3 regions of the Stenotrophomonas tuberculopleuritidis genome follow, and region 1 is predicted to be linked to each of the others. Evidence: predicted binding sites of a transcription regulator. Region 1 holds the regulator's gene; each other region holds the start of a gene.
The links. The regulator HrcA, encoded in region 1, represses chaperone genes, less so after heat shock. The targets are predictions, from matches to a motif close to TTNGCACTCNNNNNNNNNGAGTGCNAA.
Positions count from the first base shown of each region.

Region 2: rpoH (RNA polymerase sigma factor RpoH) is a predicted target of HrcA. The motif match lies at 5,389-5,415, and genes of this name have one in related genera.
Region 3: Q5Z10_RS19130 (co-chaperone GroES) is a predicted target of HrcA. The motif match lies at 4,774-4,800, and genes of this name have one in related genera.

Region 1 is NZ_CP130831.1:1,977,476-1,987,356, forward strand. It holds gene Q5Z10_RS09515 (LysR family transcriptional regulator) at 12-929, shown strand; gene recN (DNA repair protein RecN) at 990-2,651, opposite strand; gene hrcA (heat-inducible transcriptional repressor HrcA) at 2,767-3,831, shown strand; gene grpE (nucleotide exchange factor GrpE) at 3,895-4,410, shown strand; gene dnaK (molecular chaperone DnaK) at 4,593-6,515, shown strand; gene dnaJ (molecular chaperone DnaJ) at 6,671-7,795, shown strand; gene Q5Z10_RS09545 (AraC family transcriptional regulator) at 7,901-8,698, opposite strand; gene Q5Z10_RS09550 (MFS transporter) at 8,771-9,881, shown strand, end outside.
Region 2 is NZ_CP130831.1:4,229,264-4,239,144, forward strand. It holds gene Q5Z10_RS19320 (bifunctional alpha/beta hydrolase/class I SAM-dependent methyltransferase) at 1-686, opposite strand, end outside; gene Q5Z10_RS19325 (CDP-alcohol phosphatidyltransferase family protein) at 711-1,328, opposite strand; gene purH (bifunctional phosphoribosylaminoimidazolecarboxamide formyltransferase/IMP cyclohydrolase) at 1,487-3,070, shown strand; gene purD (phosphoribosylamine--glycine ligase) at 3,132-4,415, shown strand; gene rpoH (RNA polymerase sigma factor RpoH) at 4,502-5,377, opposite strand; gene Q5Z10_RS19345 (BlaI/MecI/CopY family transcriptional regulator) at 5,736-6,128, shown strand; gene Q5Z10_RS19350 (M56 family metallopeptidase) at 6,125-7,654, shown strand; gene Q5Z10_RS19355 (serine hydrolase domain-containing protein) at 7,782-9,317, shown strand; gene ung (uracil-DNA glycosylase) at 9,354-9,881, opposite strand, start outside.
Region 3 is NZ_CP130831.1:4,184,704-4,194,584, reverse strand. It holds gene Q5Z10_RS19145 (protein-disulfide reductase DsbD family protein) at 1-2,276, opposite strand, end outside; gene cutA (divalent-cation tolerance protein CutA) at 2,273-2,611, opposite strand; gene Q5Z10_RS19135 (endonuclease) at 2,680-4,470, opposite strand; gene Q5Z10_RS19130 (co-chaperone GroES) at 4,848-5,135, shown strand; gene groL (chaperonin GroEL) at 5,217-6,866, shown strand; gene Q5Z10_RS19120 (serine hydrolase domain-containing protein) at 6,945-8,108, opposite strand; gene Q5Z10_RS19115 (hypothetical protein) at 8,269-8,529, shown strand; gene Q5Z10_RS19110 (3-deoxy-7-phosphoheptulonate synthase) at 8,791-9,864, shown strand.

The DNA of each region.
Region 1 (9,881 bases):
GATTCACTGACATGGCACGATCCGACATCAATCGATCCGGCGAACTGGAAGTGTTCGTCCGCGTCATCGAGACCGGCGGGTTCTCCGCTGCCGCGCGCAGCCTGGAGATGACCCCGTCGGCGGTCAGCAAGCTGGTGGCACGGCTTGAGCAGCGGCTGGGCACGCGCCTGCTGCAGCGTTCCACCCGCCAGCTGCAGCTGACCCCGGAGGGCTGCGCCTTCTATGAGCGTGGCCTGCGCGTGTTGGCCGACCTGGAAGAGGCCGAACGCTGCGCAAGTGCGCATGCCGAGCCGCGGGGCCGCCTGCGCGTCAATGCCAACGTGCCGTTCGGCCAGCACTTCCTGCTGCCGCTGCTGCCGGCGTTCCTGCAGCGTCACCCGCAGGTGGGCGTGGACCTGACCCTGACCGACGAGGTGATCGACCTTCTGGAGCAGCGTACCGACGTGGCAGTGCGTGCGGGCCCGCTGAAAAGCTCCAGCCTGGTGGCGCGGCGGCTTGGCACGACGCGGATGATGATCGTGGCGTCACCGGCCTACGCGGCGCGGCATGGGCTGCCGCAGGATGTGCAGGCGCTGCTGGCGCACAACCGGCTGGACATCGGCCACGTGCGCGCGCAGCAGGGATGGCCGCTGCTGCAGGAGGGACAGACCCAGCGCGTGCTGCCCAGTGGCAATGCGCGTGCCAGCAACGGCGATGCGCTGCGCCAGCTGGTGCTGGGCGGGCTGGGCCTGGCCCGGCTGGCGGCGTTCCAGGTGCAGGCCGACATCGCCGCCGGACGGCTGTTGCCGGTGCTGGAAGACGCCAACCCCGGCGATCTGGAAGAAGTGCACGCGGTGTTCCTGGGGCAGGGCGGCTACCTGCCGCTGCGGGTGCGTGCGTTGCTGGACTTCCTGGTGGAAAAGGTGGATCTGGCGAAGCCTTTGGCATGACCCCGCGGTTCAGACCCGGCGCCCGGTAGATCCACCCCCATGCGTGGATGAACGCCGGCGTTACACCTGCAGCAGCTTGCGCGCGGCGGCGCGTGCTTCCTTGCTCACTTCCACGCCGCCGAGCATGCGTGCCAGTTCTTCCTCGCGCGCCTTGAGGTCCAGCTTCTCCACCGCGCTCTGGGTCATGCCCTCCACCGGTGCCTTGCTGACCCGGTAGTGGGCGTGGCCCTTCGATGCCACCTGTGGCAGGTGGGTCACGCACAGCACCTGGCGCTTCTCGCCCAGTGCGCGCAGCTTCTGGCCGACGATGTCGGCGACCGCACCGCCGATGCCGGAGTCGACTTCATCGAACACCATGGTCGGCACCGCATCCAGATCCAGCGCGGCCACTTCGATGGCCAGCGAGATGCGTGACAGTTCACCGCCCGAGGCGACCTTGCGCAGTGCCCGCGGCGGCTGCCCGGCGTTGGCCGCGACCAGGAATTCCACCCGCTCGGCGCCCTGTGGATCGGGCTTGCCGCTGTCCTGCGGTTCCAGTTCGATCAGGAACTGGCCGCCGCCCATGCCCAGCTCGGCGATGATGCCGGTGGTGGTGGCCGACAGTTCGGCCGCCGCGCTGCGACGGCTGGCGGTCAGCAGGTCGGCCTGCGCGCGCCAGGCCGCGGCGGCCTTGTCGATCTCTCCGGCCAGGCGCTGCAGGCGCTCGTCGGCGCCGCGCAGCTGCTCCACTTCGGCGTGCATGCGCTCACGCTGTGCGCCCAGTTCGTCCATCGGCACGCGATGCTTGCGTGCCAGGTCGTGCAGGCGGCCAAGGCGGCGCTCGTTCTCCTCGAACTGCTCCGGGTCGGCGTCGAGGTCGTCGTGAACGCGGTCGAGCAGGGCCAGGGCTTCGTTCAGCTGGATCGAGGCGTTGTCGATCAGGGCGTCGACCTCGCCCAGGCGCGGGTCATGTTCGGCGACCCGTGCCAGTTCGTGCCGCACCTGCTGCAGCAGGTCCAGCGCCGACTGGCCGTCGTCGCCGTTGAGCTGGTTGCTGGCCGCCTGGCAGGCGGTCAGCAGGGCGCTGGCGTGGGCCTGGCGGCGGTGGCTGGCGCCAAGGGCGGCGATCGACTCCGGTTCCAGATCTTCGCGGTCCAGCTCGCGCAGCTGGTGCTCAAGGAAACCGATACGGTCGCTGACATCGCCCTGTTGCGACAACGCCAGCGATTCATCGACCAGCGCCTGCCACCCGGCGGCGGCACGGCGCACCAGGCGGCGCTGTTCGTCATTGCCGGCGTAGGCATCGAGCAGGGCCAGCTGCGACGGACGCGTCAGCAGGGCCTGCTGCTCGTGCTGGCCATGGATCTCCACCAGCAGCGCGGCCAGGTCGGCCAGCTGCGCCAGGGTGACCGGGCGGCCGTTGATCCAGGCGCGCGAACCGCCGTCAGCGCGGATCACGCGGCGCAGCTGGCATTGCTCGTCGTCGTCCAGTTCATTGCTGGCCAGCCACTGGCGCGCGGCCTGCAGCTGGTCCAGTGCGAATTCGGCCGAAAGCTCTGCGCGGGCCGCGCCATGGCGGACCACGCCGCTGTCGGCGCGCAGGCCCGACAGGAAGCCCAGCGCGTCGACCATCAGCGACTTGCCGGCGCCGGTCTCGCCTGAAACCACGGTCATGCCGGGTCCGAACTCCAGCTCGGTGGCGCGGACGACGGCGAAATCCTTGATCGAAAGGTGTCTGAGCATGGGTAATGGGGTGTCTGCAGCCGCGCAACGCTAGCACGCGCGGCGGGACGGTCCAATGACTTGCCAAGGTGAAGCGCCGCCATTATCTAGTGTCCGTGTCTCACAGGTTGATTCCATGCACGGTTCCCCCGACCAGCTTGCCCCGCGTGCGCGCCATCTGCTGCGCACGCTGATCGCGCGCTACATCCAGGATGGTGAGCCGGTGGGCTCGCAGACGCTGGCGCGCGTGGCCGGCCTGGAGGTCAGCCCGGCGACCATCCGCAACATCCTCGGCGACCTGGAGGACCTGGGCCTGCTGGCGTCGCCGCATACCTCGGCCGGGCGGATTCCGACCGCGCACGGCTACCGGGTCTTCGTCGACAGCCTGCTGCAGATGCAGCCGCCCGGCGAGGGCGAGCTGGCCCGGTTGCGCCAGGAACTGGCCGGCGGCGGCAGCACCCAGGCGCTGCTCGGCAGTGCCTCCGAGCTGCTGTCGGCGATGAGCCACTTCGTCGGCGTGGTCAGCGCGCCGCGGCGCGAGCAGTTCGCCTTCCGCCAGATCGATTTCGTGGCGCTGGACGGGCGCCGGGTGCTGGCGATCCTGGTGTTCGCCGACAACGAGGTGCAGAACCGGGTCATCGAGACCCGCCAGGAGTTCGCGCCGGGCCAGCTGGAGCAGGTGGCCAACTACCTCAATGCCCATTTCGCCGGCCTGCCGATGGCCGAGATCCGTACCCGCCTGCTGCTGGAGCTGCGCGACGCCCGTTCCGAGCTGGAGCAGCTGCTGGCGCACAGCATCGAGCTGGCCGAGCAGGCGCTGCAGCCGCCGGCCGACGACATGCTGGTAGCCGGGCAGACGCGGCTGATGGGGGTGCAGGACCTGTCCGACCTGGAGCGCCTGCGCGAGCTGTTCGAGCTGTTTTCCAGCAAGCGCGAGATCCTGCAGCTGCTGGAGCGGACCATCCAGGCGCCGGGCGTGCGCATCTTCATCGGCGAGGAGACCGGGATGATGCCGCTGCAGGGGGTCTCGCTGGTCACCGCGCCATATACCGCCAACGGCCAGGTGCTGGGGGTGCTGGGTGTGATCGGGCCGAAGCGGATGGCCTACGACCGCATGATTCCGCTGGTGCAGGCCACCGCCGATGTGCTGGGCGCGGCCTTTTCGCCCGGCGGCCGCGGTCCGGGAACATCGGACGCTTGAAACGCAGCATCCCGCCCACACTAGGGTGGGTGGAGGCGGGCTGTGACCGCCAGGGACCCAGACATGAACCACGAAAACCCCGATATCGAATCCCAGCAGAGCGCGGCCGATGCAGCGGCTGCGGCCGGCGCCAGTGACGAAGTGGAGCGCCTGCGCGGCGAGATCGAGCAGATCAAGGCCGACGTCCTGCGCGAGCGCGCCGACCTGGACAACCAGCGCAAGCGCGTGGCCCGTGACATCGAGCAGGCCCGCAAGTTTGCCAACGAGAAGCTGCTGGGCGAGCTGCTGCCGGTGTTCGACAGCCTGGACGCCGGCCTCAAGGCCGCGGGCGACGATGCCCATCCGCTGCGTGAAGGCCTGGAATTGACCTACAAGCAGCTGCTCAAGGTTGCCGGCGACAACGGCCTGGTGCTGCTGGATCCGACCGGCCAGCCGTTCAACCCGGAACACCACCAGGCGATCAGCCAGGTGCCGACCCCGGGCGCCGCCCCCGGCAGCGTGGTGACCGTGTTCCAGAAGGGCTACCTGCTCAACGAGCGCCTGCTGCGGCCGGCGCTGGTGGTGGTGGCTGCCGACTGACCCCTGTCGGGCCGGGCGGCGGGAATGATCCGCGGCCCGACCCGATGCTGAACGCGCCGGGCGACCGGGAACACAGCGTTCGGGGGATGGCTTGAATGTTCCACGAGCCTCCCCCACATCGTATTCATCCACCGGCCGAACGGCCGGACTGACCCCAACTAGCATCCTCAGGAGTCTCCCCCATGGGCAAGATCATTGGTATCGACCTCGGCACCACCAACTCGTGCGTGGCGATCATGGACGGCGGCAAGGCCCGCGTCATCGAGAATTCGGAAGGCGATCGGACCACCCCGTCGATCGTCGCCTACACCAAGGACGGCGAAGTCCTGGTCGGCGCCTCGGCCAAGCGCCAGGCGGTGACCAACCCGAAGAACACCTTCTACGCGGTGAAGCGCCTGATCGGCCGCAAGTTCACCGACGCCGAAGTGCAGAAGGACATCGCGCACGTCCCGTACAGCATCCTCGCCCATGACAATGGCGACGCCTGGGTGGCCACCAGCGACGGCAAGAAGATGGCCCCGCAGGAAATCTCGGCCAAGGTGCTGGAGAAGATGAAGAAGACCGCCGAGGACTTCCTCGGTGAGAAGGTCACCGAAGCGGTCATCACCGTGCCGGCCTACTTCAACGACAGCCAGCGCCAGGCGACCAAGGACGCCGGCCGCATCGCCGGCCTGGACGTCAAGCGCATCATCAACGAGCCGACCGCGGCCGCGCTGGCCTATGGCCTGGACAAGGGCGACAACAAGGATCGCAAGATCGTGGTGTACGACCTGGGCGGCGGCACCTTCGACGTCTCGGTGATCGAGATCGCCAACGTCGATGGTGAGAAGCAGTTCGAAGTGCTGGCCACCAACGGCGACACCTTCCTGGGCGGCGAAGATTTCGACAACCGCGTCATCGAGTACCTGGTCGAAGAGTTCAACAAGGACCAGGGCATCGACCTGCGCAAGGATCCGCTGGCCCTGCAGCGCCTGAAGGACGCGGCCGAGCGCGCCAAGATCGAGCTGTCCAGCGCCCAGCAGACCGAAGTGAACCTGCCGTACGTCACTGCCGACGCCTCCGGTCCGAAGCACCTGAACATCAAGCTGACCCGCGCCAAGCTGGAAGCGCTGGTGGAAGACCTGATCAAGAAGTCGATCGAGCCGTGCCGCGTGGCGCTGAACGATGCCGGCCTGCGGTCGAGCGACATCAGCGAAGTGATCCTGGTCGGCGGCCAGACCCGCATGCCGAAGGTGCAGCAGGCGGTGACCGAGTTCTTCGGCAAGGAACCGCGCAAGGACGTCAACCCGGACGAAGCCGTGGCACTGGGTGCGGCGATCCAGGGCGGCGTGCTCGGCGGCGACGTCAAGGACGTGCTGCTGCTGGACGTGACCCCGCTGTCGCTGGGCATCGAGACCATGGGTGGCGTGTTCACCAAGATCATCGAGAAGAACACCACCATCCCGACCAAGGCCTCGCAGGTGTTCTCCACTGCCGAGGACAACCAGTCGGCCGTGACCGTGCACGTGCTGCAGGGTGAGCGCGAACAGGCCCGCTTCAACAAGTCGCTGGCCAAGTTCGACCTGTCCGGCATCGAGCCGGCCCCGCGCGGCCTGCCGCAGGTGGAAGTGTCCTTTGATATCGACGCCAACGGCATCCTGCACGTGTCGGCCAAGGACAAGAAGACCAACAAGGAACAGAAGGTCGAGATCAAGGCCGGTTCGGGCCTGTCCGAGGAAGAGATCGCACGCATGGTCGCCGACGCGGAAGCCAACCGCGAAGAAGACAAGAAGTTCCAGGAGCTGGTGCAGGCCCGCAACCAGGCCGACGCCCTGATCCACGGCACCCGCAGCGCCATCACCGAGCACGGCAGCAAGGTCGGCGGCGATGTCATCGGCAAGGTGGAGGCGGCGCTGGCCGACCTGGAGACCGCGATGAAGGGTGACGACAAGGCGCAGATCGAAGCCAAGTCGAAGGTGCTGGAAGAAGCCGGCCAGTCGCTGTTCGCCGCCGCGTCGGCCGACCAGGGCGCCGCCCCGGGTGGCGACGCCGGTGCCACCGGCCAGGGCAACGACGATGTGGTGGACGCCGAGTTCACCGAAGTCAAGGACGACAAGAAGTCCTGATCCGGACCGACACGGGACGCTGCACGAGCGGCGTCCCGTTGTCGTACCAGGGTCCTGACCGCCCTCTGGCGCGTCGGGGCGCCCGACGCAAGAGCGGACCTGGTTCCGCTCTTCCGCTTTGACGAATCCCGACTTCCCGGAATGCGATTCACCCTATGAGCAAGCGCGATTACTACGAAGTGCTGGGCGTTGCCCGCACCGCCACCGACGAAGAGCTGAAGAAGGCCTATCGCCGTTGTGCAATGAAGTTCCACCCGGACCGCAACCCGGGTGATGCGGCGGCCGAAGCCTCCTTCAAGGAGTGCAAGGAAGCCTACGAAGTGCTGGCCGACGGCAACAAGCGCCGCATGTACGACAGCCATGGCCACGCCGCGTTCGAGCACGGCATGGGCGGTGGCGGCCCGGGCGGCCCGGACATGAACGATATTTTCGGCGACATCTTCGGCAACATCTTCGGCGGGGCCGGCGGCGGGCCGCGCCAGGCGCGCCGGGGTGCCGACATCGGTTACGTGATGGAGCTGGACCTGGAAGAAGCGGTGCGTGGCATCGAGCGCCGCATCGAGATTCCGACCCTGGCCGAATGTGGCGACTGTGATGGCAGTGGCTCGGAAGATGGCAAGGTCGAGACGTGCAACGTCTGCCACGGTCGTGGCCAGGTGCGCATCCAGCGCGGCATCTTCGCCATGCAGCAGGCCTGCCACAACTGTGGTGGTCGTGGCCAGATCATCGCCAAGCCGTGCAAGACCTGCCACGGCAACGGCCGTGTCGAGGAAGACAAGGTGCTGTCGGTGAAGGTGCCGGCCGGCGTGGATACCGGCGACCGCATCCGCCTGTCGGGCGAGGGCGAGGCCGGTCCGGCCGGTACCCCGCCGGGCGACCTGTACGTGGAAGTGCGCGTGCGCGAGCACGCCATCTTCCAGCGCGACGGCGACGACCTGCACTGCGAAGTGCCGATCCGCATTTCGCAGGCGGCGCTGGGCGATACCGTGCGCGTGGCCACTCTCGGCGGCGAAGCGGAGATCCGCATCCCGGCCGAGACCCAGACCGGCAAGCTGTTCCGCCTGCGTGGCAAGGGCGTGCGTTCGGTGCGCAGCCGCAGCGAAGGCGACCTGTACTGCCGCGTGGTGGTGGAGACGCCGGTCAACCTCACCAGCGACCAGCGCAAGCTGCTGGAGCAGTTCGAAGCCACCTTCAACGGCGAGGATGCACGCAAGCACTCGCCGAAGTCGGCCACCTTCATCGATGGCGTGAAGGGTTTCTGGGACCGCATGACGTCCTGAGTTTTCAACGCAGACGTTGAACGGCAGCGCCGGGCCATGCCCGGCGTTTTCGTTTGCGATGTCCGGCCGATTCCGCCGGGCGTGGCCCGGCGCCACCGGAAGTTCTCAGCGGAAGAATGCCGCCGGCGTCTGCCCGAGCTGGCGCTTGAACATGCTGGTGAACGCACTGGGGCTGTCATAGCCCATCGCCAGCGCGACATCGATGACCTTGTCGCCGGTGGCCAGTCGCTCCATCGCCGCCAGCAGCCGCGCCTGCTGGCGCCATTGCCCGAAGGTCATGCCCAGCTCGGTGGCGAAATGGCGCTGAATGGTTTTCACGTCCACCGCCAGTGCCTGCGCCCAGTCCTGCAGGGTTGCGTGGTCGCCGGGGTGCTTCTGGATGTGCTGGCAGATCCGCTGCAGGCGCGCGTCGACGGGGTCGGGCAGGTGCAGCGGCAGCACGTCCATGCGATGCAGTTCATCCAGCAGCAGGCGCACCACGCGGCCATCGCGGCTGTCTTCGATGTGCTCGCCCTTGATCAGCGTGGCCGCCTGCAGCAGTTCACGCAGCAGCGGGGACACCTGTACCGCGAACGGTTCGGCCGGCAGGTGCGGTGCGAACGACGGCTCGATGTACAGGCTGCGCATGTGCACGGCGGCAATGCAGTCCACCGCGTGCACCATGCCGGCCGGCATCCAGATCGCACGGTTCGAGGGCACCACCCAGCGCCCCACTTCCGAGCGCACCACCATCAGCCCCGAGATCGCATAGACCAGCTGGTGGCGCTGGTGCTTGTGCCCTGCGATAGGGGTGCCGGCAGGGTACTGGGTGACGCGATAGGTGACCGGGCGATGCTGCGGCACGTCCCGCCAGGGCGCGGCCGGATCGACATCGCGGGCGATGTCCTTTTTGCGATAGGCCATGACCCGAACGCGGCAGAAGGGAAGAGAAGGCCACCGTAGCATGCGTGGCTCGCCCCCAACCTGACTGCGTCCATGTCCACCCTGGTTTCTCCCGCAACGACCTCACGTCCGGTGGCGCTCGGCGTGCTGGCTGCCATTTCCACCTCGCATGTGGTCAACGACATGATGCAGTCGCTGATCCTGGCCATCTATCCGGTGATCAAGGGCGGCTTCAACCTCAGCTTCACCCAGATCGGCCTGATCACGCTGACCTACCAGCTCACTGCCTCGATCTTCCAGCCGTTGGTCGGCATGGCCACCGACCGCCGCCCGGCGCCGTATTCGTTGCCGATCGGCATGGCCTCGACCCTGTGCGGCATGCTGCTGCTCGGCTTCGCGCCCAGTTACGCGATGGTGCTGCTGGCGGCGGCGATGGTCGGCATTGGTTCGGCGATCTTCCATCCTGAAGCCTCACGCATCGCGCGGCTGGCCTCGGGTGGCCGGCATGGCTTTGCGCAGTCGGTGTTCCAGGTCGGCGGCAATGTCGGTACCGCGCTGGGCCCGCTGATTGCCGCCGCGGTGATCGTGCCGTATGGCCAGCACGCCGCGTCATGGTTTGCCGGCGCCGCGCTGATCGGCATCGCGCTGCTGACCTATGTCGGCCGCTGGTATGCACTGCACCTGGGTGCCCCGCGGCCGCCCGGTGCCGCGGCGATGAGCCCACGGCATCCGCCGCGCACCGTGGCCAAGGTGCTGGCGATCCTGCTGGTGCTGATCTTCAGCAAGTACTTCTACATGGCCAGCATCGGCAGCTACTTCACCTTCTACCTGATCCACCATTTCGGCATTCCGGTGGCACAGGCCCAGCTGCACCTGTTCGCGTTCCTGGTGGCCTCCGCCGCCGGCGGCTTCCTGGGTGGACCGTTGGGCGATCGCATCGGCCGCAAGCCGATCATCTGGACTTCGATTCTGGGCGTGGCGCCGTTCGCGCTGATGCTGCCGCACGCCGATCTGCTGTGGACCACGGTGCTGGCGGTGCTGATCGGCTTCGTCCTGTCTTCGGCGTTCTCGGCGATCGTGGTGTACGCGCAGGAGATGATGCCGCACCGCATCGGCATGGTGTCCGGTCTGTTCTTCGGCTTCGCGTTCGGCATGGGCGGGCTGGGTGCCGCCTTGCTCGGCCTGCTGGCGGACAGGACCAGCA
Region 2 (9,881 bases), 2.3 Mb from region 1:
AAATCCGAACCGGACACCAGCAGCTGCACCGGCACGCTGATCGCCTGCGCATCGGCCACGACGCGGTCGGCCGCCTCGTACAGGCCCAGCAGCACGCGCACCGAAATCGGCCGGGTGATCAGCGGATCGGTGCGGTAGCTCTGCACCCGCGCCGGATCATGGGTCAACCACTGCGGCTTGACGTAGCTGTTGACGAAGAAATTGCCGCGCAGCTTCTGCATCAGGGCCAGGCCAGCGCGCGCGAACGGCACGTACAGCTTCACCTTGAACGCCGGCGAGGCCATCACCAGCGCGCGCAGGCGCGGCGCATAGTCGTGCACCCAGATGGCGGCAACCACCGCGCCCACGCTCTGCGCGATGACCACGATGTCTTCCACCGCGATGCCGTGCTCGGCGCCGATATGGGCGATGAAACTGTCGAGGTCACGCACCAGCGCCGGGAAACCGGGAGCATCGCCGCGCGCACCGGGCGAGCGGCCATTGCCACGCGCGTCCCACGCGAAGAAGGCGGTATCGGGCAGGTCCAGCTCATCGACCAGGTGGGTGACCCGGCCGGAATGTTCGTGGCCGCGATGCAGCAGCACGATGGCCTTGCTGGCCGTGCTGCCCGTCGTGCTCGCCCAGTACCGGTAGAACAGCGGTACCTGGTCGAAGCTGTGGAATTCCCGTTCCTGCGCCTGACGCATGCAATCTCCGTATTGTCGTGGTGTTTACTGCGGTGAAACCGCCGATTCCTGAAGGCCCCGGCGCACCCGGTTGAACAGCGTCACCGCGCACAGCAGCGCGGCCACGCCTGCCACCCACGTCACCGTGAGGGCCCCCACCCAGCCGAAGGCCAGCAGCAGGCCCAGCACGCCGATCACGAAGGCACGGTCACTCTTGCCCATCGGGCCGTCATAGCGGCGGCTGGCACCGACCATCAGCCCCAGTACGCCGGCGTACTCGCTCAGCGCCGCCGTCCAGGCCAGCAGCCACAGCGCCTCCGGGCGCACGCCCGGCACGCTGAGCAGGCTCAGGTACAGCGCCGCATCGGCAACCACATCGCACAGCTCGTTCAGATAGGCGCCCAGCCGTGATTGCTGGCCGAACTCACGGGCCAGCATGCCGTCGACCGCGTTGAGCGCCATGCGCAGCAGCATCCACAGCGGCAGCAGCAGGTACAGCAGGGGGTGTGCCGGCGCGCAGCACCACACGGCCGCGGCCACCAGCAGCGAGACCGCCGCAGCAACCACAGTCACCGTGTTGGCGGTGATGCCCATGCGGTAAAGCCCGCGTACGGCCGGACGCAACAGGTCCTGGAAACGTCCTTTCAATGCATAGATCGACACGATCTGAACCCGCAGCTCCCTGGCAGTTCCGGCATAGCCTACCCCATGGCGTGCCCAGCCCGGCGTGCCGCTGGCGGCGATTGGCCCCGGCAGCGCCCGCCACCGGCCCCCACGAACTACAATATCGGCCCCGCTCCGCTGCCGATTGCCCTGTCCCCATGACTGCTGATCTGTTGCCCGTCCGTCGGGCCCTCCTCTCCGTTTCCGACAAGACCGGCCTGGTCGAGCTGGCCACTGCGCTGGCCGCACGTGGCGTGGAGCTGCTGTCCACCGGCGGCACCGCCAAGGCGATCCGCGATGCCGGCCTGGCCGTGAAGGACGTGGCCGACGTCACCGGTTTCCCGGAAATGATGGATGGCCGGGTCAAGACCCTGCACCCGATGGTGCACGGCGGCCTGCTCGGCCGTTCGGGGCTGGATGACGCGGTGATGGCCGAGCACGGCATCGGTGCCATCGACCTGCTGGTGCTGAACCTGTATCCGTTCGAATCGGTCACCGCCAGGGCCGACTGCACCCTGGCCGACGCGGTGGAGAACATCGACATCGGCGGTCCGGCCATGCTGCGTTCGGCGGCCAAGAACTTCGCCCGCGTGGCGGTGGCCACCGACCCGTCGCAGTACGCCGAGCTGCTGGCCTCGCTGGAGGCCAACAACGGCCAGCTGTCGGCCAGCACCCGCTTCGCCTTCTCGGTGGCTGCGTTCAACCGCGTCGCCCAGTACGACGCCGCCATCAGCAACTACCTGTCGGCGGTCACCGCCACCGACGCGGCGGTGCCGGTGCGCGCCGAGTACCCGGCGCAGATGAATTCCAGCTTCGTGAAGGTGATGGACCTGCGCTACGGCGAGAACCCGCACCAGAGCGGCGCGTTCTACCGCGACCTGTACCCGGTGCCGGGCACCCTGGCCACCTTCCAGCAGCTGCAGGGCAAGGAACTGAGCTACAACAACCTGGCCGATGCCGATGCCGCGTGGGAATGCGTGCGCCAGTTCGACGCGCCGGCGTGTGTCATCGTCAAGCACGCCAACCCCTGCGGCGTGGCCGTCGGTGCCGGCAATGGCGATGCCTACGAACTGGCCTACGCCACCGACCCGACCAGCGCCTTCGGCGGCATCATCGCCTTCAACACGCCGCTGGACGCCGCCACCGCACAGGTGATCCTGGACCGCCAGTTCGTCGAAGTGCTGATCGCCCCGGACTACGAGCCGGCCGCGCTGGAGTACGCGCAGAAGAAGGCCAACGTGCGCGTGCTGCGCATTCCGCTCGGCGACGGACTGAACAACGTCGACACCAAGCGCGTCGGCTCAGGCCTGCTGCTGCAGTCGTCGGACAACCGCGGCATGACCCGCGACGAACTGACGGTGGTCAGCAAGCTGGCACCGACCGACAAGCAGTTCACCGACCTGCTGTTCGCCTGGAAGGTGGCCAAGTTCGTGAAGTCCAATGCGATCGTCTATGCGAAGGACAACCGCACGATCGGCGTGGGCGCCGGGCAGATGAGCCGCGTGTACTCGGCCCGCATCGCCGGCATCAAGGCCGCCGACGCCAACCTGGTGGTGGAAGGTTCGGTGATGGCCTCCGATGCGTTCTTCCCGTTCCGCGACGGCATCGATGCCGCCGCTGCCGCCGGCATCAAGGCGGTCATCCAGCCGGGCGGTTCGATGCGCGATGCCGAAGTGATCGCCGCCGCCGACGAACATGGCCTGGCCATGGTGTTCACCGGCGTGCGCCACTTCCGCCACTGATCCGCACCACCAAGCCGGGCCCTGCCCGGCTTTTCTTTTCTGCATCCGAGAACCCTGCCCCATGAAGATCCTCGTCATCGGCTCCGGCGGCCGCGAACATGCCCTGGCCTGGAAGCTGGCCCAGTCCTCCCGTGTCACCGAAGTGATCGTCGCGCCCGGCAATGCCGGTACCGCCAACGAGGACAAGTGCCGCAACGTGGCGGTCAAGGTCACCGACATCGACGGCCTGCTGGCACTGGCCCAGGCCGAAGGCGCGGCGCTGACCGTGGTCGGCCCGGAAGTGCCGCTGGTGGCCGGGGTGGTCGACCGCTTCCGCGCTGCCGGCCTGCGCATCTTCGGACCGACCGCCGCCGCTGCGCAGCTGGAAGGCAGCAAGGCCTACGCCAAGGACTTCCTGGCCCGCCACAACATCCCCACCGCGTTCTACGCCGTGCATACCGAGGTGGACGCGGCGCTGGCCTACATCAACGAGAAGGGCGCGCCGATCGTGGTCAAGGCCGATGGCCTGGCTGCCGGCAAGGGCGTGATCGTGGCGATGACCCGGGCCGAGGCCGAAGACGCGGTGCGTGACATGCTTTCGGGCAACGCCTTCGGTGATGCCGGTGCGCGCGTGGTCATCGAGGAATTCCTCGATGGCGAGGAAGCCAGCTTCATCTCGATGGTGGACGGCGTGCACGCACTGCCGATGGCCACCTCGCAGGACCACAAGCGCGTCGGCGACGGCGACACCGGCCCGAACACCGGCGGCATGGGTGCGTACTCGCCCGCCCCGGTGGTCACCCCGGAGGTGCACGCGCGCGTGATGCGCGAGGTGGTGAATCCGACCGTGCAGGGCATGATCGCCGACGGCATCCCGTTCACCGGCTTCCTCTACGCCGGCTTGATGATCGATGCCAGCGGCGCGCCGAAGGTGATCGAGTTCAACGTGCGCTTCGGCGACCCGGAAACCCAGCCGGTGATGCTGCGCCTGCAGTCGGACCTGGTCGAACTGGTGGAAGCGGCCATCGACGGCCGCCTGGACCAGGTGCAGGCACAGTGGGACCCGCGCCCGTCGCTGGGCGTGGTGCTGGCCGCCAGGCCCTACCCGGAGGCACCGATCACCGGTGAGGTGATTTCCGGCCTGGACGACGTGCCGGCCAGTGCCAAGGTGTTCCATGCCGGCACCGCGCTGGACGCGCAGGGCCAGGTGGTCAGCGCCGGCGGCCGCGTGCTGTGCGTGGCTGCGCTGGGCGACAGCGTGCGCGACGCGCAGGCCAACGCCTACGCCGGCGTGGCCGGGGTCACCTGGGCCAACGCGTTCCACCGCAACGACATCGGCTGGCGCGCGATCGCACGCGAGGGATAAGTAGATCCACGCCATGCATGGATGAACACCGCAAACAAGAAAGGCCCGGCATTGCCGGGCCTTTCTTCATTCCAACGCCTTCCCGCTTATGCGGTGAACAGCGCCTTCATCTTCTTCAGTGCATTGGCTTCAACCTGGCGGATGCGCTCGGCCGACACGCCGTACTCGTCAGCCAGTTCCTGCAGCGTCACCTTGCTGTCCGCATCCAGCCAACGCCGGCGGATGATGTCGCGCGAACGCGCATCCAGTTCCGCCAGGCCTTCACGCAGCAGCTGCATCTGGTTGTCTTCGCTGTCCTCGCGCTCGTACGCCATCGACGGGTCTTCGTCGTTGGCGACCAGGTACGCGGCCGGCGACGGCGGTGCATGGTCGTTGTCCTCGTCGGTCGGCGCATCGAAACCGATATCGCGACCGGACAGGCGCGACTCCATTTCCATGACCTCGCGCTCGGACACGTTCAGGTCCTTGGCCACCGCGCTGACTTCGGCCGCGTTCATCCAGCCCAGGCGCGTCTTCGACTTGCGCAGGTTGAAGAACAGCTTGCGCTGCGCCTTGGTGGTGGCGACCTTCACGATGCGCCAGTTCTTCAGGATGAACTCGTGCATCTCGGCACGGATCCAGTGCACGGCGAAGGAAACCAGGCGCACGCCCATGTCCGGGTCGAAGCGCTTGACCGCCTTCATCAGGCCGATGTTGCCTTCCTGGATCAGGTCGCCCAGCGCAAGCCCGTAGCCGTTGTAGCCGCGGGCCACGTGCACCACGAAGCGCAGGTGCGAATGCACCAGCTCGCGGGCGGCGTCCAGATCGTTGCCGTCGCGGAAGCGACGGGCCAGGTCCTGTTCGTCATCGACCGACAGCACCGGGATCTGGTGCACGGCACCGATGTAGGCGTCCAGCGAACCGAGCGCACTGGGAATCGGGAGATTGTTTGCCACAAGGGCAGTAGAGGTGTTCTGGCTCATAGGCACCCATCTTAGCAGTCCGGGATTTGGACTGCTAAAGGAGGAAAAAGTTCCAGCGTCCTATTGGTGCAACACTGGTCCCAAACAGTGCCCTACCGTAGCGCGATTTGATGACAGTGGCGAGCACCCATTTCGGGATTCACAATCCCTTGGAATTCAATCAATTACCCACGCAGATACAGCCGGATCCGGTCAAGCGGAGCTGAATGGGCCGGTGAAGCTGCCTGTTCAGGGTGCCGGGGGTTGCCGGACGTTCAGTCGCAGCGCCCTGCTGGCCCGCCTGCCACTACTAAAGAACCCGTTGACACTGCGCCATGGCCATGCTCCGATGCATCAACTAATTCATTCGTAGATGCCCATGGCCCGTCCCGTCTCCCAGACCCCCACACCGGCCGAGCAGGCAATCCTGGACATCCTCTGGGACAAGGGCGAGGCCTCCGTACGCGACGTGGCCGACATGCTCGGCGAACACAAGCCGGTCGCGTACACCACCGTGCTAACCATGTTCAACGTGCTGACCCGGAAAGGCTTCGTCAGCCACCGGCAGGAGGGGCGCGCCTACATCTACCACGCCACGCTCAGCCGCGAGCAGGCCCGCCGGCAGGCGCTGGAGCATCTGCTGCATCAGTTCTTCGATGGTTCGCCGAACGTGCTGGCACAGCACCTGGTGGACGAGCAGGAAATCGACCGCAACGAACTGCAGGCGCTGCAGCAGCGCATCAGCGACGCCAGGGCCGGGAGGAAGCAATGAACATCATCGACCTGGCAATGGCGCTGGGCGCTCGCCAGTTGCTGTTGTCTGCAGCGGTCCTGCTGCCGGCGCTGTGGCTGTCACGACGGCGGGCGCTCAGCACCGAACAACGCTCGTGGCTGTTGACCGCTGCGATCGCGGTCGCCCTGCTGCTGCCGCTCAGTGCGTTCCTGCCCGGCTGGCCCACCACGCTGCCGACCCCGGCACCGTCCGCTCCCGCACTGCACCCGATGCCCGGCGAAGGGGCCACCGCGGCGGAGGCCATCTACGAGGCAGGACGGCAACCGGACATCTATTACCTGGAACTGCCGAAGGCGCTGCCGACGCTGCTGGCGGCGCTGTGGCTGCTGGGCACCCTGTGGCTGGGCATGCGCCTGCTCGATGCGGTGCTGCAGGCCCGCCGGCTGCTGCGGTTGGCACAACCGGCATCGGCCGAGCTGCGCGCCGCGCTGGCCGGCGTCGTGCCCGACCATGTGCCGATCGCCACCTGCGCCATCGATGGACCGATGGTCGTCGGCCTGCTGCGCCCGCAGATCGTGCTGCCGCGGCCCCTGCTGGCACGACTGGATGACCGCGTGCTGCGCGACATCGTCCGCCATGAGCTGGCCCACCTGCAGCGTCGCGACCTGTGGGCAAGCACGGTACTGCGGGCAGGGCTGGCGCTGTTCTGGTGGAATCCGCTGCTGCACCTCGCCCAGGCGCGCCTGGCGGTGCTGCGCGAGATGGCCTGTGATGCGCGGGCGGCAAGGCAGTCGCGCGAACCGCTGGACTATGCCAGCTCGCTGCTGGCCAGCATCGAGCAGCTGCAGGCCCTTCGCGAGGCACCGCCGACCCTGGCATTGGGCATGTTCAGTGCGCGCAGCCAGCTCGCGCAACGCATCGACCAGCTGGTGGACGCCACGCCTCCCGTACCGCGGCGGCGCAGCCGGCTGCTGCTCGGCCTGCTGCTCCTGCTGGCCTGTACCAGCACTGCAGTTGCCATCGCACCACGACTGCCCCCTGCACCGGCCGCCTTCTCCTCCGATGCGCGGGTCAGCCAGTTGCTGCGGGCTGCCAGCACGCATGACGTCGCGCAGGTGCGGGCGCTGGCGGCGGCCGGCGTCGATCTCGATGCACGCGCGCTCGGCGAGGGCACCGCGCTGATCCAGGCCATCCGTGCACGCGATCCGGCGATGGTCGACACCCTGCTGCAGCTGGGCGCCGATCCTGACCGCGCTGCACTGGGCGAAGGCAATCCGCTGATCGTGGCGTCCGCGCTGGGCCTGCAACCCATTGTCGAGCGACTGGTACAGGCCGGTGCCGACGTCAATCGGGTCGTGACCTACGACGAGACACCGTTGATCAACGCGTCACGCGCAGGCCATCTGGCCACCGTGCGCTACCTGCTCGCGCACGGTGCCGAGATCAACCTGGGGGTGGAAGCCGATGGCTGGCTGGGCCGCTGGCGAACGCCGCTGAACCAGGCTGGCAACGCTGCCGTCCGCGATTACCTGCTGGCGCAGGGCGCCCGCCGCGAACGACGCTGAGCCTGCACCGCGCCGCGTCCTTCGCGGCGAACATTCCGTTCCACCGACAACGACCGGACGCGCCTGCGTGCGCGGCAACGCCTGCATCAATGCCGTTCTCCTTTTCTCTCCTGCAAGGATGTCGATCATGAAACGCCTGGTGCTGTGTTCATTGCTGGCCACCCTGGCCCCCTTCCACGCAATGGCCATGGATGCCGGGGGCGAAGACAGTGCGCGGTTCGCCCGCGCAATGGCCCATGGCCTGCGCCCCAGCACCGCAGCGCTGGGTGCAGCGGTGCCGCAGTGGTCGATCCAGGAACGCCTCGCCCACTACAAGGTGCCGGGCGCCGCCGTTGCGGTAATCCGCAATGGCGAGGTGGTGTACGCCGCCGGGTACGGGCGCCGCCAGGCCGGAACCGGCGATGCGGTGGATGCCGATACCGTGTTCTCGGTAGGCTCGGTCAGCAAGATGGGCGCCGCAGCGACCGCCCTGAAGCTGGTCGCCACCGGCCAGGTCACGCTTGAAGAAGACATCGACCGCCGCCTGCGTCGCTGGCACGTGCCTGTCGATGCACAGGGAAGGCGGCCCACGGTCAATCTGCGCACGCTGCTCTCGCACACCGCCGGCTTCAACGTGCATGGTTTCCAGGACTACCTGCCGGACGAGCGCCTGCCGACCTTGCTGCAGACACTCGAAGGGCGGCCACCGGCGAAGAACGAACCGGTACGACTGATCCACGCCCCAGGCCAGCAGGTCGACTATTCCGGCGGCGGCTATACGGTGGTGCAGCTGGCGATCGAAGACCTGACCGGCAGTTCGTTTGCCGACGTCGCACAGCGCGAGGTGTTCGCTCCACTGGGCATGTCCCGCAGTACCTACCGGAACCCGCTGCCCGCCGACTATGGCAACGTTGCCCATGCGCACGACAACAAGGGCCAGCCACAGGCGCTGCCGCGCGGCTGGCAGAGCTTTCCCGAACAGGCGGCGTCCGGCCTGTGGACCAGCGCCCACGATATGGGCCTGTTCGTGGCCGCGCTTCTGCGCAGCATCCGCAGCAGCGATGGATGGCTGCCGCAGCCGCTGGCCCTGCAGATGGTCAGCGAAGTGGCACCGGCCGGTCGCGGCCTGGGCCCGGAGCTGGCCGGTTCCGGTGCCGCTCGCCGCTTCTTCCACAATGGCAGCAATGACAGCTATCACGCCGGCATCGAAGGCTATCCGGAGAGTGGCGATGGGTTCGTCATCCTGACCAACGGTGACAACGGCCCGGCACTGCGCGGAGAGATCCGCAATGCGCTGTCCGACGCGCTCGGGCACAACGCCAAGCCGGTCATCCGCACGCTGGATCCGGCGCTGCTGGCCGACAGCTACCCGCGCTTCAATGGCCGCTTCCTGCTCGACGACGCCCTGCCCATGGAGGTCCGTAGTGGCCTGGCCGACTGGTTCGACGCGGACACGCTCGACGTGGAGACCGCCGAGGGCGGGCTGCAGCTGCGTCTGCCCGGGCGTGACCGGCCGATAGCGTTGCAGCCCTTGACGCCGGTCCGCTTCCTGGCGGTCAACGCGGGCGCGGAACTGCTGTTCCACCGTGGTGGCGACGGCACGGTGCAGGCGCTGAGCGTGATCGCCGATGGCGCGCGTGCCTACTATCGACGCACCGACGCCAGCCCGCCCGCGGACCGCTGATCCCTCACTGACGGCGGCGGCCTTCGGCCGGCCGGATCAGAGCGCCGAGCGCGGCGGCAGCGACCAGTCGATCGGCGCCTGGCCGCGGCGCTGCAGATACTCGTTGGCCATGGAGAAATGACGGCAGCCGAGAAAGCCCCGATGGGCCGACAGCGGCGACGGATGGGGCGACTTCAGCACGCGGTGGCGGCCGGTATCGATGACCTTGCCCTTCTGCTGCGCGTAGGCCCCCCAGAGCATGAACACCAGGCCTTCGCGTTCGCGGTTGAGCACATCCACCACGTGGTCGGTGAAGCCCTCCCAGCCACGCCCCTGATGGGCGCCGGCCTTGCCCTCCTCCACCGTCAGCACTGCATTGAGCAGCAGCACGCCGCGCTGCGCCCAGGGCATCAGGCAGCCGTGGTCCGGACGCGGCAGGCCGAGATCGCCTTCGATCTCCTTGTAGATGTTCAACAGCGACGGCGGCACCGGCACGCCCGGCTGCACCGAGAAACTCAGGCCATGGGCCTGGCCGCGGCCGTGGTACGGGTCCTGGCCGAGGATCACCACCTTCACCTGCTCGAA
Region 3 (9,881 bases), 2.2 Mb from region 1:
CCTACCGCCTTGTGCTCGTCCAGGAACGCGGTGATCTGCGGGTCGACATTGGTGTAGTCGCCGCGCATGTACACCGCGTTGGTGCGCTTGAGCAGTTCCTTGAACTCGGGGCGCGACAGGACCGCGCGCTCGTTGGCCTTGCAGCTCACGCACCAGTCGGCGGTCATGTTGACGAACACCACGCGGTTGTCGGCGCGCAGGCGGTCCAGCATCTGCGGCGAATAGTCGACCACGTTGTCGCTGGTCGCCTGCGCAGCGCGCGCCGGCGGCGCCAGCTGGGTCACCGCCCACACCGGCACCAGCGCGGCAAGCGCCAGCAGCACGCCCAGCAGGCCGGCCGCACGCTGGCTGCGCCAGCGGCTGCGCTCGAACAGCCACAGGCCGCCGGTGAGCAGCAGCAGGCCGCCCAGCGCCAGCGCCATGCCGTCCACGCCGCGCTGCTTGCCCAGCACCCACAGCAGCCACAGCGCGGCGGCGTACATCGGGAATGCCAGCACGTGCTTCAGGGTTTCCATCCAGGGGCCCGGCTTGGGCAGGCGCCGCGCCAGTGCCGGCACGAAACCGATCAGCAGGAATGGCAGCGCCAGGCCGAGGCCGAGGAACAGGAACACCAGCATGGCCGCGACCGGCGGAGCAACGAAGGCATAGGCCACGGCCGGGCCGAAGAACGGACCCACGCATGCACTGCCGACCACGCAGGCCAGCACGCCGGTGAAGAAGTCACCGGCCGGGCCACTGCGCCGCGCCAGCGACTGGCCGAAGTTGCCGATGCCGCCGCCCATGGTGAACACGCCGGACAGGCTCAGTCCCACCGCGAACATGATGTAGGCCAACGCCGCCACCACGCCCGGATGCTGCAGCTGGAAGCCGATGCCGACCGCGTTGCCGAGCATGCGCAGCCCGACCATCAGCGCGCCGATCACCGCGAACGCGACCAGCACGCCCAGCGTGTACCACATGGCATGGCTGCGGGCGCGCTCGGCGCTTTCGCCGCTCTGCGCAAGGCTCAGCACCTTCAGCGACAGGATCGGCAGCACGCACGGCATCAGGTTCAGGACCAGGCCGCCACCCAGCGCCAGCAGCAGCACCCACAGCAGCGACATGTCGGTCTTCGCCACGCTGGTCGGAGGCTTGGTGCGAAGTGCGTTGTCCTGCTGGGCATCGGCGGCGAAGCCCGCGCTGTCGCCGCTCGCCGGTGCCGCCAGTGCCGGTGCGGCATTGGGGACGGTCGGCAACAGGCGCAGCGGGGTCCCGTTGGCACCTTCGCGGGTACCCGTGCCGGCCGCGGCCGGCACGGTGCGGATGACATCGTCGCGCGGTGCCGGCGCGTCGGCGCTGGCGCTGACCTTGCCGGCCGGGATCGCCAGCTTCACCCGCCGGGTCATCGGCGGATAGCAGATGCCATCGGTCTGGCAGCCCTGGAAGGTCACCACCAGGGTGCTGTCGACCGCGTCGGCGCGGCTGCGGCGCAGCGGCACCGGCACTTCCACCTGCGAGAAGTACACCGAGACGTCACCGAAGTGTTCGTCGCGATGCGACTGCGCGGCGGGCCAGCGCGGCTTGTCGGCCAGCACGCCGGCGCCGCCCTCCAGCTTCAGCGAGGTGCGGTCGCGATACAGGTAGTAGCCCGGTGCCGGGCTGAAGCGCAGCAGCAGCGTATTGCCATCGCTGGCGATGGCGTCGAAGCCGAAGGCCTGTTCCGACGGCAGCGGCAGCGCCTGGCTGTTGCTGGCGCCAGGCAGGCGCAGCCCGCCGCTGCTGCCTGCGCCGGCCAGCGGGTTGTTGAAGGGGCTGGCCGCGCTCGCGCGCGCGGTCGGAACCGCCGCCGCCGCGCCGCCGCCGCCGGGCAGGGTGACCTGCACCACGCGCTTCTGCGGCGGGTAGCAGACACCGGCATCCGCGCAGCCCTGGTAGCGCACCTCCAGGCTGAGGGTGCCGGCCGCTTCGGTCGGCGCGCCCGGCAGGGTGGCCTGCAGGCGCTCGCGATAGGTCTCGACCTCGCCGAAGAAGTCGTCGTGGTGCTTCTTGCCGTTCGGCAACTGCAACGCACCGGCATTGAAGGCCGGGTCGGCCTTGACGCTGGTGCGATGGCGGTAAAGGTAATAGCCGGGCGCGATCTTGAACTGCAGCTGGATCTGGCCACGGTCGGGGGCGGTCGCGGTCAGCGCGAATGCCTGGTCCACCGGCAGCAGATCCTTCTCATCCAGCGCGAAGGCCGGCAGCGAAAGCCACAACAGGGCGCACAAGGCGGCGCCACGCGCAAACAGAGTCTTCAATCAGTGTCCTCCCGGGTCTGTGCCCGGATCCAATCCAGATACGCCGGCAGGCCGGCCCGGGTTTCGACCGCGATGCACTCCGGGAGTTCATACGGATGCAGTTCGACGATCCGGGCGATGGCTTCATCGACGCGGCGTGCGGTGGTTTTCACCAGCAGCTGCAGCTCGGCATCGGTGGTGACCTCGCCTTGCCAGCGGTAGGTCGACTGCGCGCCGTCCAGGCGGGTCACGCAGGCCGCCAGGCGCTCGGCGACCAGCGCGTGCGCGATGCGCTCGGCGCTGGCCCGCTCGGGGCAGGTGGTCAGCAGAAGCAGGACGGGATCGACGGTCGACATGACCGCCGAGTATAGGGCCGCCGCCGGGGCAAGGCCCGGCGGCGGCGGTGGACCGCAGCGTTGCGCGGTCAGTTGGCCAGCTGGCAGGTCGCCGGTTTGGCCGAAGTGAACAGGCCGGGGGTGGCCCACTCGGGGTGGTCGATGAACGGGTTGCGGTTGCCCTGGAACGAGTAGATCACGTCATTACGCGCACGTTCGGCGGCATCCGGCGGATCGGACAGGTGCCAGTCGATCAGGGTCGACAGCAGGCCCATGTAGGCCGGCGAACTGCTGGTCTTGACGATCCTGCTGCGGTCGTCGGTCAGCTCCAGGTCCGGTTCGGACTGGCCGGTGGCCGCATCCTTGCCGCCTTCGTAGCGGATGGCCATGTACATCACCGCACGCGCCATGTCGCCCTTGCGATGGCCCCACACCTCGAAGGTCCCGGTGTTGCCGTCCGGCGTGCGCACCCAGTTGGAATTGCCGGGGTAGCCGCCACTGCCGCCGCCCTGGCCGTTGTTGGCCTCGGTGGCACGCTCGCCGCAGTTGGCGTCGCACTTGCCGAACGGCTTGTTGCCGCGGTCTGCGTTCCACTGCGCGTCGGTCAGGTACAGCATGTGGGTGTCGGTGTACGGGGCGTACGGCAGGCCCTTGTCGCCGGTGGTGCTGGCAAAGCCCAGCGAGTTCGGCCAGGTGTGCTCGCGGTTGTACTTCAGGCCGCCGCCGCTGCCGGCGCGGTCGGTCACCTTGGTGTAGCTGCGGTTGCGGTAGGCATCCAGGATCCTGCCGCTGTTGTTGGGATCCTCGTCGGCGATCTCCAGGATGGTCCAGGTGCTGGTGCCCGAGCCGCTGTACGGGTAGGCGGTGTGCCCTTTGATGGTTTCATGCAGCGAGCAGCGCAGCTGGCTGGCGCTGGAGGTGTTGACCCTGGAGTAGTACCCGGCCGGGCCGCCCGGGTTGCCCGGGTCCGGATTGCCGGTCGTGGTGGCCACGGTGAAGGCGATGCGGCTGTCGGCCGCCGGGTGGGCGCCCTGCGCGTCGGTGATGCGTGCGGCGCGGATGTCGAAGCGGCACGCTTCGCCGGCCACCAGCGCGGTGTTGGTGGAGAGCTTCACGCTCTTGCCGCTTGCCGGCCAGGTCAGCGGGACGCTGCCCGAGCTGCCGCAGGTGAGCGCAAAGGCGCCGCTGGCCAGGCTGACAGTCTCGCTGAACACCACTTCCAGGTCGGCGGCGGCGGGGAAGGTGCTGCTGCCCTGCGCCGGGGTGGTGGTGGACACCGACGGAGGTGTGTTCGGGCCGGGGGTACCGCCGCCACTGAAGGTCTGGCCGTTGTTGCAGCTGCCGAAGGTCTGCTTCGCCGATTCGGCCCAGGTGAAGTGCGTGTACTGGCTGCCGCTGCCGGTCAGCTGCAGCGACGTGCCGGCTGCGGTGCTGTTGCTTTCGGCAACCGGGATGTTCTGGCTGGTCATGCCGGCGGCCGGGCCGCCGGAGGCGGTGATCGCGCCTTCATAGCTGAGGAACTGGATCACCTTGCCGCTCGCATCGACCAGCGCGATGCCGTCGTTGGCGCCGTTCTGCAGGCCGTTGGTCGGGTAGCTGACCACCGCCAGGGTGGCGCTGCCGCAGCCGGCCGCGGTGCCGGCGGGCACGGCGTTGTTGGCGTAGACGGTGGCGGCCGACGGGGTGCTGCCGTTGTACAGATAGAGCCGGTAGCCGGACAGGTCCTCGCCGGCGGTGGCGACCACTTCAATGGCTTCGCCGACATCGCCGGCGGCGGTGCTGTCGTCGTAGTGCAGTTCGTTGATGAAGACCTCGGCCTGGGCCGGCGCGGCGACCAGCGCCAGCAGGCAGGCGGCGGCGAGCGGGGACAGCAATCGCATCGACAACTCCTTGTGATTGGGAATGCCGGCCCACCGTAAGGCCGAACCCGTGACACTTTGTCGTAAATGAACGCCAGATATCTGACAGTGCGACGTGGGTCACCAAATTGACGTGAGCGGACACGCCGGTGTCGCACTGCGGCCCTGGAGGGGACATCGGCAGGACACGCTCGCCTGTCCTGGCCGGACCGGCAGGGAGCAGGGCGGCGGGCTGAAAATTTTTCCCGGGGCGGCCTTGAAAGGCCTGTGCGGGTCTCCATCTCTGTCCTGCTCCCGACCTGTCGGGCTTTTTCACGCGCGTTGCTGGCAGTCACCTGGTGTGAGTGCTAACATCGCCGGACTTTTTTAGACCAATCAATAACTTAAGAGGGTCTCACATGAGCATCAAGCCGCTGCACGACCGCGTTGTGGTCAAGCCGATCGAAGCCGACGAAATCTCCGCCGGTGGCATCGTGATCCCGGACTCGGCCAAGGAAAAGTCCACCAAGGGTGAAGTCGTGGCCGTGGGCCCGGGCAAGCCGCTGGACAACGGCACCGTGCGCGCCCCGTCGCTGAAGGTCGGTGACAAGGTCATCTACGGCCAGTACGCCGGCAGCTCGTACAAGAGCGAAGGCGTCGAATACAAGGTCCTGCGCGAAGACGACGTGCTCGCCGTCATCGGCTGAGCGTCGGCGCAACCTGCTTCCCAGTAAGACATCCCCTTTCGTCGCCGGGCCCGGCCCGGCGCAATCAACGAGGTAATCGCAATGGCTGCCAAGGATATTCGTTTCGGTGAAGACGCCCGTTCGCGCATGGTGCGCGGCGTCAACGTTCTCGCCAATGCCGTCAAGGCCACCCTGGGCCCGAAGGGCCGCAACGTCGTGCTCGAGAAGAGCTTCGGCGCTCCGACCATCACCAAGGACGGCGTCTCCGTCGCCAAGGAAATCGAACTGGCTGACAAGTTCGAGAACATGGGCGCGCAGATGGTGAAGGAAGTCGCTTCCCGCACCAACGACGACGCCGGCGACGGCACCACCACCGCCACCGTGCTGGCCCAGGCCCTGATCCGCGAAGGTGCCAAGGCCGTTGCCGCCGGCATGAACCCGATGGACCTCAAGCGCGGTATCGACAAGGCCGTCGTGGCCGCCGTCAACGAGCTGAAGAGCATCTCCAAGCCGACCGCCGACGACAAGGCGATCGCCCAGGTCGGCACCATCTCGGCCAACTCGGACGAGTCGATCGGCCAGATCATCGCCGATGCGATGAAGGAAGTCGGCAAGGAAGGCGTGATCACCGTTGAAGAAGGCTCGGGCCTGGACAACGAGCTGGACGTGGTCAAGGGCATGCAGTTCGACCGCGGCTACCTGTCCCCGTACTTCATCAACAACCAGCAGTCGCAGACCGCTGACCTGGATGACCCGTTCATCCTGCTGCACGACAAGAAGATCTCCAACGTCCGTGACCTGCTGCCGGTGCTGGAAGGCGTCGCCAAGGCCGGCAAGCCGCTGCTGATCGTGGCCGAGGAAGTCGAAGGCGAAGCGCTGGCGACCCTGGTGGTCAACACCATCCGTGGCATCGTCAAGGTCGTGGCCGTCAAGGCTCCGGGCTTCGGCGACCGTCGCAAGGCGATGCTGGAAGACATGGCCGTGCTGACCGGCGGCACCGTGATCTCCGAAGAAGTGGGCCTGTCGCTGGAGAAGGCCACCATCAAGGATCTGGGCCGCGCCAAGAAGGTGCAGGTCTCCAAGGAAAACACCACCATCATCGATGGCGTGGGTGACAAGGCTGCGGTCGATTCGCGCGTTGCGCAGATCAAGACCCAGATCCAGGACACCTCCTCGGATTACGACCGCGAGAAGCTGCAGGAACGCGTGGCCAAGCTGGCCGGCGGCGTTGCCGTGATCAAGGTCGGTGCCTCGACCGAAATCGAAATGAAGGAAAAGAAGGACCGCGTTGACGACGCCCTGCACGCGACCCGTGCGGCCGTTGAGGAAGGCGTGGTCCCGGGCGGCGGCGTGGCCCTGGTCCGTGCAGTGTCGGCGCTGGCTGGCCTGAAGGGTGCCAACGAAGACCAGAACCACGGCATCCAGATCGCCCTGCGCGCGATGGAAGCCCCGCTGCGCGAGATCGTCGCCAACGCCGGCGAAGAGCCGTCGGTCATCGTCAACAAGGTCAAGGAAGGCACCGGCAGCTTCGGCTACAACGCCGCCACCGGCGAGTTCGGTGACATGCTGCAGTTCGGCATCCTGGACCCGACCAAGGTGACCCGTTCGGCGCTGCAGAACGCAGCTTCGATCGCTGGCCTGATGATCACCACCGAAGCCATGGTTGCCGAAGCTCCGAAGAAGGACGAGCCGGCCATGGGTGGCGCCGGTGGCATGGGCGGCATGGGTGGCATGGGCGGCATGGACTTCTAAGTCCCCGCGTTCGCCCCGCAATGAAAAACCCCGCCGTATGGCGGGGTTTTTTTTGTCTGCCCGGCTGCCTGGATGCCGTCAGCGCACGAACACCTTCTTCGCCCCGTATTCCCACGGCCACGGCACGCCGGTCCGGCCCAGCACGAATGCCACCAGGGCCGGAAACGTGGCTTCCGCACGTACGTCATTGCCCAGAATCACCATGCAGCGCTGTCCCCGCTCGATGCACACCAGCGTATTGCCCACCGCATCATCGTGGCCGCCCTTGTAGAAGCCCGGGCCCTGAGGGCCGCGGAAGGCGACCACCCCCAGCGCTGCCGCCAGTTCCCGGTGCCGCTGCGCCACCGGCAGCGCCGGCTGCAGTGTCGGGAACTGGCTGGCGGTGGTGATCGGCAGCTGCGGACGCACCAGTTCCTGTCGCATGGCCGCTGAAAGGCCGTCGCCGCGCACATAGCCTGCAGCGAAGTTGGCCATGTCCGCGATGGTGGTATCCATCGAGCCGGCGGCCCGCACCCGGCTGCGCTCGTCATGCGGCTCGGGCGTGCCATCGGCGGTCCAGCCGTCGGCCAGGTTGGCGGCGAAATCCCCGCGCCACATCATGCTGGTACGCGGCATGCCGAAGCGGTCGAACACACGCTGCTGCATCAGCGCGCCGACGTCCTGGCCAGGGCGCCCGCGTTCGAGCACGAACTGCAGCAGGATCAGTCCTTCGCCGGAATACCCGTAGCGGCTTCCCGGATCGAAATGGAATTTCAGCCTGCCATCCGGTTCCAGAAACGCGAAGTTGGCGAAGCCGCTGCCATGATTGAGCAGCAGGCGCGGCGTGAGCTGGCGCCAGCGCGGGTCGCCGGCCAGTACGCTGTAATCGGCGTAGTGCTTCGTGTCGACCGGGTAGTCCGGCAGCGGCCTGTCCAGCAAGGTGGCGATGCTGGCATCCAGGTCGATCACTTTTTCCTGCGCCAGCTGCGCGACCAGATGGCCGAACGCCATCTTGGTCAGCGATGCCGCATACATCACCGTATCAGTGCGCAGCGGCTCGCCGGCGGCGTTGCGCTCGCCATAGGCGGCCACGTGCACCACCTGGCCACCGTCGATCACCGCCAGCGCCATGCCGCGTGCCTGCGCGGCCTGCATCAGGCGCTGCGCCTCGGCGTCGATACGGGCCGGTGTCGGCAGGGGCGGCGGTGCGGACAGCGCCACCATCGGCAACAGCGTCAGCAACAGCAGGACGACACGGCGCATGGCGTGGTACCCGGAGGGACGTGGCGCGATCCTACCGCGTCCCTGGCGCCGCCGTGCAATGGAACCCGCAGCGTGCCCGCGCGGGGGATGGCACATGCGGGTGTCATCGGTTCCGGGTAAAGATGGTGCTCGGCCGTATCCACCCGCAGGGAAGTCGATCATGCAGAGCAAGCTCCAGGTGACGCTGTACGGAACCCTTGGCGACAGCCCGGCGCTGCAGTTGCCGGGGCTGCAGGGGCCGTCGGTGGCCATTCTGGAAACAACCCTGCGGCAGCTGGTTTCCGATCTCTACACCGCCCGTTCGCTGCTCAACCCCGAGCAGCTGGACGAGGCCCGCAAGGAACTGGACCGCGTGGTCGAGCGCTGGGTCGACATCCACGAGGCGCTGCTGCTGGACGTGGAAGTGCACGGCAAGCGCTAGCGCATCGCCGGGCCCTGAACCGCGCCCGCAGTTGCGAATGAAACAGTTGGCACCCGCCAAAACCCTGTGTTATCAATACATCCCATGAACGCAGCCCACGCCAGCTTTTATTGGTATTACTTTCCGAAGCCTCTGGCGGAGGAAGGACTGCGCTCACCCTGAAGAAACCTTCAGACGCATTCCCGAAAGCCGCCAGCGAACCTGGCGGCTTTTTTCATGTCGCCACGCTGGGGACCCCCAACGTTCCGGAGAACCCCCGCAATGCCCCCGCACACCGACGACCTGCGTATCCGCACCATCGAACCGCTGACACCGCCTGCCCAGCTGCTGGCGATGCTGCCGTGCGATGACGAAGCCTCCGACACCGTCAGCGCCTCGCGCGCGGCCCTGCACGAAATCCTGCACGGCCGCGATGACCGCCTGGCGGTGGTGGTGGGCCCGTGCTCGATCCACGATCCGCACGCGGCCATCGAATACGCCCAGCGCCTGAAGCCCCTGCGCGACGCGCTGGCCGGCGAACTGGAAATCGTCATGCGCGTGTACTTCGAAAAGCCGCGTACAACGGTCGGCTGGAAGGGCCTGATCAACGACCCGGACCTGGATGGCAGCTTCAGGATCGACAAGGGCCTGCGCATTGCCCGCGGCCTGCTGCGCGACATCAACAAGCTCGGCCTGCCGGCCGGTGTCGAGTTCCTCGACGTGATCTCGCCGCAGTACATCGCCGATCTGGTGGCCTGGGGCGCGATCGGTGCGCGTACCACCGAGAGCCAGGTGCATCGCGAACTGGCCTCGGGCCTTTCCTGCCCGGTCGGCTTCAAGAACGGCACCGACGGCAACGTCAAGATCGCCGCCGATGCAGTGGGCGCAGCGTCCAACCCGCACCACTTCCTGTCGGTGACCAAGCAGGGCGGCACCGCCATCGTGTCCACCACCGGCAACCCGGATTGCCATGTGATCCTGCGCGGCGGCAAGCAGCCGAACTACGATGCCGCCAGCGTGGGCGAGGCCTGCCAGGCGCTGGCCAAGGCCAAGCTGCCGACGCGGCTGATGATCGATGCCAGCCACGCCAACAGCCTGAAGAATCCGGACAACCAGCCCAAGGTGATCGAGGACATCGCTACCCAGCTGGAAGAGGGCGAACAGCGCATCGTCGGCGTGATGGTGGAGAGCCATCTGGTCGGCGGCCGCCAGGAACTGGTCGAAGGCCAGCCGCTGGTCTACGGCCAGAGCATCACCGATGGCTGCATCGACTGGGATACCACGGTGACGGTGCTGGAGCGCCTGGCCGCTGCCGTGCGCGCCCGTCGTGAAGTAAAGGTGTCTGAAGCGGCTTGAGTGCGGCACGTGTGTGG